DNA from 3 places in the Arthrobacter sp. Y3223166 genome. Region 2 is predicted to be linked to each of the others. Evidence: riboswitches for the same ligand, from Rfam matches in the RefSeq annotation. Region 2 holds a riboswitch; each other region holds the start of a gene.

Region 1 (3,266 bases), on a different contig from region 2:
CTGGGGGCGGCCTTCGTGGCCCTGCTCTCCTACCTCGCGCTGGAAGCCGGCGTCTACGGCCTGCTGGCGCCGGCCGTCGACGAAGTGGTGCGCGCCTACGGCGGGCCGGCACTGCCATGGTGGGCATGGGCCGCTGCCGCCCTGGCCGCCGTCGCCTGGCTGGGCCACCGCAACATCGAGCTCTCCGGCAAGGTGCTGGGGGTACTGCTGGTCGCCGAGGTGCTGATCGTGCTGGTTTTGGACGCTGCCGTAATTTTTGGCGGCGGCGGTCGAGAGGGCCTGTCCACCGGGTTCGTCACTCCGTCGACCGTGCTGTCCGGGGCGCCCGGCATCGCGCTGTTGTTCGCCATCCTGAGTTTCATTGGCTTCGAGGCCACCGCCGTGTTTCGCGACGAGGCACGGGACCCGGACAAGACGATCCCGCGCGCCACCTATGTAGCCCTCATCGTGGTGGGCGGCTTCTACGCGCTCTCCAGCTGGCTGCTGATCAGCGTGTGGGGCGACGAGGGCATCGTCCAAAAGGCCACGGACGCGCCCGGCACCTTGCTCTCGGAGACTACCGCGCTCTACCTCGGAACCGCGGGCAGCCACGTCATCCAGGTACTGCTGGCCAGCAGCCTGTTCGCCTGCATCCTGTCCCTGCACAACATCAGCTCACGCTATTTCTTCCAGATCGCCGGACAAGGCATTTTCCCCGCCAAGCTGGCCGGCACGCACACCCGGCACCACTCGCCACATCTGGCCTCGGCCGCTTCGACCGGAGTGGTGGCCCTGTTCCTGCTGGCCGCGGTGGTGGCCGGCTGGGACCCCATCGTGCAGTTCTACACCTGGTTTGCCGGTTTCGCCTCCCTGGGCGTGGTGGTGCTGATGACGGTCACCAGCATCGCGGTGCTGGTTTTCTTCCGCCGGCAGGGCGCACCGGCCCGCGACTGGAAGCGCTCGGTCGCCCCGGCTCTCGGACTCCTCGGGCTGCTGGCCATCCTGGGCCTGATCCTGCAGAACCTGCCCACCCTGGTCGGCAACAGTGTGCCGCTGGCGATCGCCGTCGTCGTCCTGATTCTTGTCTGCCTGGGGGCCGGAGCGGTGGCGGGATGGAAGCGTCCGCAGACCAAAGCCGGCTCCGCACCGGCGTCGTGATTTATACCCGGCGTAACGCGTCGTAATTCTTACTCCGCGTGACGCGGAACATTTCCCTCCGGACGCCCCCGGGTGTCCAATGGAGGGGTACCCATCCAGAGCGGCCGAGAGACCTGGCTTGTTGACGCCGCAGCAACCCCCTCCCTGAGGAAGGTGCTACCGCCAGGACCGATGGAGAAGCTCGATCTCTCGTTGGTCTTCCGTTGGCAGCCGCATGCCCGACGGAGGGCTGGCGCGGGCTCTTCTCATCAGAAAAGGAGCCTGACATGACCGTAAACAACCCGCAGCCCAACCCCCGGCGCCAAGTTCGCTTCAACGCCTTCGACATGAACTGCGTGGGCCATCAGTCGCCCGGACTGTGGCGCCACCCGCAGGACAAGTCCCCCACCTACAACACCATCGGCTACTGGACCCACCTGGCCAAGGTGCTGGAAAAGGGCCTGTTCGACGGCCTGTTCATCGCCGACGTGCTCGGCACCTACGACGTCTTCGGATCCTCCAACGAGACCACGCTGCGCGCCGGCACACAGGTCCCCGTGAACGATCCGTTCATGCTGGTCTCGGCGATGGCCGCGGTGACCGAAAACCTCGGCTTCGGCGTCACCGCCGGCACCGCCTACGAGCACCCCTACCCGTTCGCCCGCCGCCTGGCCACGCTGGACCACCTGACCAACGGGCGGGTCGGCTGGAACGTGGTCACCGGTTACCTGCCCTCGGCGGCGCGCAACATGGGCCAGGAAGACCAGCTGGAGCACGACGAGCGCTACAACCACGCGGACGAATACCTCGAGGTCATCTACAAGCTGCTCGAGGGCTCGTGGGAGGACGACGCGGTGGTCAAGGACGTGGAGACCGGCGTCTTCACCGACCCGGCGAAGGTCCACGAGATTCGGCACGAGGGCAAGTACTTTAAGGTTCCCGGCATCGCCATCACCGAGCCGAGCCCGCAGCGCACCCCGGTCATCTTCCAGGCCGGGGCTTCCAAGCGCGGCACCGAGTTCGCCGCCGGGAACGCCGAGGCGGTGTTCGTGACCTGCCCGACCAAGGAGATGCTGGCCGCATCGGTGAAGAAGATCCGCGACGCCGTGGAGGCGGCCGGACGCGACCGCTACGACGTCCGCATCTACGCGATGCAGACCGTGGTGACCGGGCCCGACACCGCCGCCGCGCAGGCCAAATTCGAGGACTACAAGTCCTACGCAGACATCAACGGGGCGCTGGCGCTGATCTCCGGCTGGATGGGCGTGGACCTCTCCACCTACGGCCCGGATGACGTGATTGGCGAAAACGTGAAGTCCAACGCCATCCAGTCCTCCGTGGAGACCTTCCAGAAGGCCTCCGGCGACAGCGGCAAGCCGTGGACCATCCGCCAGCTGGCCGAATGGGTCGGCGTCGGCGGTTTCGGCCCGATCACCGTCGGCTCCGGCGCGGAGGTAGCCGCCAAGCTCGTGGAGTGGGTCGACGAGACCGACGTGGACGGGTTCAACCTGGCCTACGCGATCACCCCGGGCACCTTCGAGGACATCGTGGAATTCGTCGTGCCGGAACTGCAGAAGCTGGGCGCCTACCCCACGGAGTACGCGCCGGGGACCCTGCGCAACAAGCTCTTCGGCCGCGGCGACAAGCTGCCGGAGAACCACCGGGCCGCTGGCTTCCGCCTGCAGAACGCGCTGGCCCACCGAGCTTAGGCACGGGCAGAACCATCTAAACAACGACGGCGGTGCGCCTGGCCCACGGGGAGGCGCACCGCCGTCGTTCTCCGGTGCCTACATCTTCGCGTAGCGCGCCCGGGCGCCCATGTAGAGGCCGTAACAGATCAGGCCAACGGCGACGACGGCGAGTGCGGCCGGGCCGAAGGCCTGATCACGCAGCGCCTTGAGCGCCCCGTCCAACCCCTTGACCTCCTGCGGGTCGTGCTGCACCGCGGCCACCGCCAACAGCAGCCCCAGCACGAACAGTGCCAGCCCCTTGCCCGCATAACCCACGACGCCGGTCCACGTCACGGCGGTGCCGGTGCTGCCCCTGGGGAGCCGTTTGAGGTCGTCCAGGAACTTCTTCTTCAGGCCCTTGTACACGTAAAAGACGCCGGCGCCCATGATGACGGCGCCAATCAGGAACAGGACAACGGC
Region 2 (3,266 bases):
CCAAACCGGAGCAACGGCCCGCCCCCAAGTCAGGAGTGGTGCTGGGGAGAATTGACCGCTACGTGCCCGTCCACGAGTTGTTCCACCTGTCCTGGGGAAGGCCCGCCATGGAAAGGGACCGGACGATACCCAGTGGTGTGTCGGTACCTGTGGGCTGGAGCGCGTCCCACATCCAGCGAACCATTCCCGCCCCCGTCGCCCGAATGCGGTCCTCCCGCCTCTTTTCCGCCTCCACTACGGCGGCGGGACTACGGCTCCGAAGGTACTCGTTTCGGGAGTATTTTCCTGCACCATCGAATTCGCCGGCAAGACGAAATTGTTCCCAGTAGAAGTCGACGATGCCGACACGAACTCCCTGCGGATCGAAGACAGGGTACTGCAGTAACGGCTCCGGGAAGTGGTTCAGGTACATCAGAGCCCGGGAGTAGGATTCGCCCGGCGACTGCGAGGCGGGATTGGCGAAGGCGAAAACCCGTTTCACGCGGTTTGACTTTCCCGGTGGCAAAGAACCGGCCGGCCAGAGCAAGAATCCGGGTGGCCTGCAGGGCGGGAAAGCCGAGGTAGCGGTCCACGCGAAGCGCATGCCCAGCAGGACGATCTGGAGGGCTTGTGCACTCAAAAGCTCCGTTTCGGGCGTCTGCTCCTTCTATAACGCGGAGCGGACGCCCGAAACGGAGCGATGCCGGGAGAACTCAGAGTTCGACGATCCCGTTGGCGGTTTCGAAGCGGACGGACAGGATGCCCGGCGTACCGTTCGGTGCCGTCCAGGCGACCTTGACGTCGTCCAGCAGGCCGTCAACAGGCGTGCCCAGCCAGTCCGCCACCCGCTCGGAAGAGCCGGCGATGGTCAGGCCGATCAGCTTGACCGTGGCGGGGCGGGCGTTGGACGGGTGCAGCGGTTCGGTGCCGTCGTCCCAGCGCAACATGTAGGGCACCTGCGGGTCGGCGATGAGGCCCTTAATCCCGATCTGCTGCCAGCTCAGTTCCTGCCCATCCGGGAACTTGCGGTTGCCGGGAACCGCGTGGCGGCCCAGCCGTTCTTCGAACGGGGTCAGGTCGTCGACCGCCACGCACCAGCCCATCCAGCCGCCGCCGGCTTCCGACCGCGCCCGCACGGCCTGGCCAAAGGGGGCCTTGTCGGATGCGGGGTGGTCGAGCACCTCCACGACCTCCAGGTAATGGTGGTCCGTGAGGGGGAAGATCATATTGCGGGTGCCGAAGCGAGGGTGAACCCCGCCCTTGACGGCGTCGATGCCCAGGGCTTTGGAGATCCGCTCTGAGGTGGCAGCCAGACCGTCGGGTTCAGCAGCATAAGAAACATGGTCGAAGCGCATGGCATTATCTTGGCACTTTGTGAACCCGCTCTCGACTTAGGGTGACCTAAGTCACTGAACTTGCGGCTCCTGCGGAACGCGGCTTTCCCGGGCAGCAATTCCGCCTCGCTGGCACGCGCCGGCAACGGTGACAAGCGGACGGTCGGACAGGCGGTCCGGAGACCGGTGCCCAGTCATAAGGTGTCATATTGTTGCGGCCGCCGGCTTGTCTGCGGAGACTGGAGGCAGGTCATGAGTGCCAGCGCAAAACCCCGGTTTGCTGGCCGGCAACCCTCCAACCGCGGTGGGGTGCCCCGGGTGAAGACCAGGCAGCCGCCATAAGGCGGTGCGCAAGCGCGGGTCACACCCGGGACAGACATGCCGGCACGGCCGGATCCCGGATGGCCCCTTCCAGTGAAGGAGTTGCACCATGTCCAACGTCGATTGGTCCTTTGAAACCCGTCAGATTCACGCAGGGCAGGAGCCGGACGCCGCCACGGGCGCCCGCGCACTGCCGATCTACCAGACCACGTCATTCGTGTTCCCCAGCGCGCAGAGCGCGGCCGACCGGTTCGCCCTGTCTGAACTGGCACCTATCTACACCAGGATCGGCAACCCCACCCAGGAAGCGGTCGAGACCCGGATCGCCAACCTGGAGGGCGGCGTCGGCGCCCTGCTGCTTGCTTCGGGCCAGGCCGCGTCGACGTTCTCCATCCTCAACCTGGCCGAGGCCGGCGACCACATCGTGGCCAGCCCCAGCCTGTACGGCGGCACCTACAACCTGCTGCGCACCACGCTGCCCAAGTTCGGCATCGAGGTCACCTTCGTCGAGGATCCGGACAACCTGCAGCAGTGGCGCGATGCCGTCAAGCCGAACACCAAGGCGTTCTTCGGCGAGGTCGTCTCCAACCCGCGCCAGGACGTGCTGGACCTGGAGTCGGTCAGCGCCATCGCCCACGAAAACGGCGTGCCGCTGATCGTTGACAACACCTTGTCCACCCCGTACCTGATCCGTCCGATCGAGTGGGGGGCCGACATCGTGCTCCACTCGGCCACCAAGTACCTCGGCGGCCACGGGACGGCGATCGGCGGCGTGATCGTCGACGCCGGCACGTTCGATTTCGCCGCCGACCCCGAAAAGTTCCCGGGATTCAACACGCCGGACGACACGTACAACGGGCTGGTCTTCGCCCGCGACCTCGGCGTCAGCGGCGCTCTGGGCGCCAACCTGGCCTACATCCTCAAGGCCCGGGTGCAGTTGCTGCGCGACCTGGGGTCCGCCATCTCGCCGTTCAATGCATTCCTGATCGCCCAGGGGCTGGAGACGCTGAGCCTGCGCGTGGAGCGCCATGTGGCCAACGCGCAGAGGGTGGCGGAATTCCTGGAAGAGCACGACGACGTTGCCTCGGTCGCGTACCTCGGCCTGCCCTCCAGCCCCTGGTATGAGCGCGGCCGCAAGTACGGCCCGAAGGGGACCGGCGCCATCGTCGCGTTCCAAATCAAGGGCGGCATCGAGGCCGGGAAGCGCTTTGTGGACGGCCTTGAACTGCACTCCCACGTGGCCAACCTGGGCGATGTGCGCTCGCTGGTGATCCACCCGGCGTCGACCACCCATGCCCAGCTCTCGGCCGCGGAACGGGTCGCGGCCGGGGTGACCGACGGTCTGGTCCGGCTGTCGGTGGGCATCGAGAACGTCAACGACATCATCGCCGACCTGGAGGCTGGTTTCCGTGCCGCCAAGGGTGCGGACGACTAGGCAAGCAGGTAGAGCGCAGCGTGACGATAGTGCAACCGCAGGAACTGGTGGAACAGGCGACCGACGGCATCCTGCGCCGGATGCCGGTTGGTGCGCTGGAGCTGGAAGCCGGCGGCTATCTGCCCGAGGTGGTCCTCGCCTTTGAAACCTGGGGCACCCTGAATGCGGACGCGTCCAACGCCGTCCTGATCCAGCAC
Region 3 (3,266 bases), on a different contig from region 2:
CGGCAGGCCCTCTAGACGGTCAGCTGCCGCTTCGAGGAGATCACACCCGTGTCGAAGCCGGCCAGGTGCAGGCCGCCGTGGAAGCGGGCGTGCTCGATCTTCACGCAGCGGTCCATCACCACGTTTAAGCCGGCGGCCTCGGCCTGGGCCGCAACCTCCTCGTGCCAGGAGCCCAGTTGCAGCCAGAGCGTCTTGGCGCCGACGGCCAGGGTTTCCTCCAAAACGGTGGGCAGGTCGTCGTGCCTGCGGAAGACATCCACCAGGTCCGGCACCTCGGGCAGGTCCGCCAGCGACTTGTACACCGGCTGACCCAGGATCTCCTTCGCCACCGGGTTCACGAAATACACCTTGTACGGCGAGCTGGACAGCAGGTACGTGGCCACGAAGTAGCTGGCCCGGCTCGGCTTGTCCGAGGCGCCGACGATGGCGATGGATTTGGTGTTGCGTAGGATGTTCAGACGCTCCGCGGCGGACGGGCCGATCCAGGTGCGTTCGGGTGTCGCGGTCACTTGGCGGCTCCTTCTTCGGCTTCGATCAGTTCTTCGACGGACTCGACTACGCGCGTTCCGGGCTCTGTCCGGGGGGAGCGCTCCGCCGGGATCGCGCAGGACTCGCCGGCATAGCTGGGCGAGGCGAACTCGGAGCTGTCGAACGCGGCGTCCTCATGGTCGCGGCTGGGGCCGTGCTCGGCGCCGGCCTGCTGCGAGGCGGCCAGCGCCTGGTCCAGGTCCCAGAGGATATCGTCCACGTCTTCCAGGCCCACGGAGATGCGGATCAGGTCCTCGGGCACGCCGGCGGCCACGAGCTGGTCGGCGGTGAGCTGCTGGTGCGTGGTCGATCCCGGGTGCAGCACCAGGGTGCGGGCGTCGCCGATGTTGGCCAGGTGGCTGGCCAGCTGCAGCGACTCGATGAACTTCTGGCCCGCGGTGCGGCCGCCCTTGACGCCGAAGCTGAACACGGATCCCACGCCCTTGGGCAGGTACTTCCGGCCCCGCTCGTAATGCGGGTGCGCGGGCAGGCCGGCGTAGCTGACCCAGGAGACGCGCTCGTCGGCTTCCAGCCATTCGGCCACGGTGCGGGCGTTGGCCAGGTGCTCGTCCATCCGCTGGGCCAGCGTTTCCACGCCCTGCAGCAGCTGGAACGCGGACTGCGCGGACAGCGACGGGCCGATGTCGCGCAGCTGCTCGGACCGGAGCTTGGTGAGGAAGCCGTACTCGCCGAAATTGCCCCACCAGGACACGTTGCCGTAGCTGGGCACCGGCTCGGTCATCTGCGGGAACTTGCCGTTGCCCCAGTTGAAACGCCCGGATTCGACGACGACGCCGCCCAGGGTGGTGCCGTGGCCGCCCAGGAACTTGGTGGCGGAGTGGATCACGATGTCCGCGCCGTGCTCGATCGGTCGGATCAGGTAGGGCGTGCTCAAGGTGGCGTCGACGACCAGGGGGATTCCGGCGTCGTGCGCCACAGCGGCCAGGCCGGCGAGGTCCGCGATGTCGCCCGACGGGTTGGCCACGATCTCCGTGTAGACGGCCTTGGTGTTCTCGCCGATGGCCGCGGCGAAGTCGGCGGGGGCGTTGGAGTCGACGAAGGTGGTCTCCACGCCGAACCGGCGCAGCGTCACGTCCAGCTGGGTGATGGTGCCGCCGTAGAGCTTGGACGAGGCCACGATGTGGTCGCCCGCGCCGGCCAGGGCCGCGAAGGTGATGAACTCGGCGGCCATGCCCGACGACGTCGCCACCGCGCCGATGCCGCCCTCGAGCGAGGCGATGCGCTCCTCGAACGCGGCGACCGTGGGGTTGCCGATGCGGGAGTAGATGTTGCCGTACTTCTGCAGTGCGAAGAGGTTCGCGGCGTCGTCTGTGTCCTTGAACACGAACGAGGTGCTCTGGTAGATCGGTACGGCCCGGGCACCGTGCTCGGCGTCGGGCGTGCCGCCGGCGTGCAGGGCGCGGGTGCGGAAACCGAATGTGCGTTCAGCCATCAGGCGCTTGCTCCTTCAAAACTTGGGTTCCCGGGCAATGACGTCCTTGGCGGCGCGGGCGCCGTCGGGATCAAAGATTGCTTGCGCTCTCTCCATCGCTTCTGGCGGTAGCACCTTTCCGGTGGCGTCCGGATGGTTGCTGCGGTGTCAAAGAGCCAGATCTCTCAACCGCTCGGGATGGTCCCGTCCATTCTCGCAACCAACCGCCGCGGCAGCAAAGAATGTTGAGCCGCGTTGCGTCCGGGGTTGGGGCGCCCGTGCTTGCGGCGGGCGCCTTGCGGTCGCCCGGCTTGTGAATGCCCGGCACGACGGCGGTGCCGGCCGCTCGCGGTCCGCCGCGCAATGCCCTGCTTGCGAATGCCCGGACGACGGCGGTGCCCGCCGCTCGGCGGCACGATCTTCGCCTGGCCCGCTGAGGAGGGACGTTCCCGCGTCCGGACAGTTCACCGTAGATTGGGTCTATGGCTGAACTTTCGGCGCTGCAGCGCCTCGCGGGGAAACATGGCGTTGGCATTACCTTCCATGGCTGGGACGGGGGCGAGAAGACAGTCAGTGAGGCAACGCTGGTTTCCGTCCTCACCGCGCTGGACGTCCCCTGTGCCACCGACGACGATGTGACGGCTTCCCTCCGAGCCGCTGAACTGGTACCGGTGCAGCGCACGCTGCCGCCCGCCGTCGTCGTCCGCCAAGGCACCGCCACCGAGGTTCCGGTCAACGCGCCGCCCGGCGTCCGTCCTCGGGTCCGGATCCTGCTGGAGGACGGCTCCCGGCGCGACGTCGAGGTGCTGGCCGGCGGGTCGGAGGATGCGGAAGGTGCCCCGCCTGTTCGTTTCACGGCGGTGGTGCCGGCCGACATCCCGCTGGGCTGGCACACGCTGGAGGTAGCGGAACAGTCGGAGGGGATCGAGTCTGGGACCGGTGCGGCCCCGGCCCAGTCGGAGGCGATGGAGCCCGGAACCGGCGCGGCCGCGGAACCAGCCGACAGCGAGGCACGGTGCGCCCTCGTGGTCACCCCGCGGCGCCTGACCACCGCGGACCGCCTGCCCCGGACGTGGGGGTTGATGGCACAGCTGTACTCCGTGCGCTCGCGGTCCTCCTGGGGCATCGGCGACCTGCATGACCTGGCCAGCCTCGCCGGGACGGCTGCCGCGAAGGGCGCGGGGTTCGTCCTGATCAACCCGCTGCACGCGGCGCAGCCGAAACCGCCGGTGGAGCCCTCGCCCTACCTGCCCTCCACGCGCCGGTTCGTCAATCCCCTGTACCTGCGGGTCGAGGACGTGCCCGA

Evidence for each region. A riboswitch is a leader RNA that binds a small molecule or an ion and turns the genes downstream of it on or off. The one in region 2 is predicted to bind S-adenosylmethionine.
Region 1: linked by a shared signal. The riboswitch ahead of AC5RUH_RS01695 (LLM class flavin-dependent oxidoreductase) and the one ahead of AC5RUH_RS07950 (bifunctional o-acetylhomoserine/o-acetylserine sulfhydrylase) in region 2 are both predicted to bind S-adenosylmethionine.
Region 3: linked by a shared signal. The riboswitch ahead of AC5RUH_RS01620 (O-acetylhomoserine aminocarboxypropyltransferase/cysteine synthase family protein) and the one ahead of AC5RUH_RS07950 (bifunctional o-acetylhomoserine/o-acetylserine sulfhydrylase) in region 2 are both predicted to bind S-adenosylmethionine.

What each region holds. Positions count from the first base shown of each region.
Region 1 is NZ_JBNHGE010000002.1:24,514-27,779, forward strand. It holds gene AC5RUH_RS01690 (APC family permease) at 1-1,137, shown strand, start outside; SAM riboswitch class I at 1,226-1,315, shown strand; gene AC5RUH_RS01695 (LLM class flavin-dependent oxidoreductase) at 1,404-2,825, shown strand; gene AC5RUH_RS01700 (DUF1206 domain-containing protein) at 2,904-3,266, opposite strand, start outside.
Region 2 is NZ_JBNHGE010000012.1:43,448-46,713, reverse strand. It holds gene AC5RUH_RS07960 (hypothetical protein) at 59-481, opposite strand; gene AC5RUH_RS07955 (VOC family protein) at 693-1,334, opposite strand; SAM riboswitch class IV at 1,562-1,676, shown strand; gene AC5RUH_RS07950 (bifunctional o-acetylhomoserine/o-acetylserine sulfhydrylase) at 1,744-3,069, shown strand; gene metX (homoserine O-acetyltransferase MetX) at 3,150-3,266, shown strand, end outside.
Region 3 is NZ_JBNHGE010000002.1:5,397-8,662, forward strand. It holds gene AC5RUH_RS01615 (CoA-binding protein) at 12-509, opposite strand; gene AC5RUH_RS01620 (O-acetylhomoserine aminocarboxypropyltransferase/cysteine synthase family protein) at 506-1,981, opposite strand; SAM riboswitch class I at 2,071-2,165, opposite strand; gene malQ (4-alpha-glucanotransferase) at 2,443-3,266, shown strand, end outside.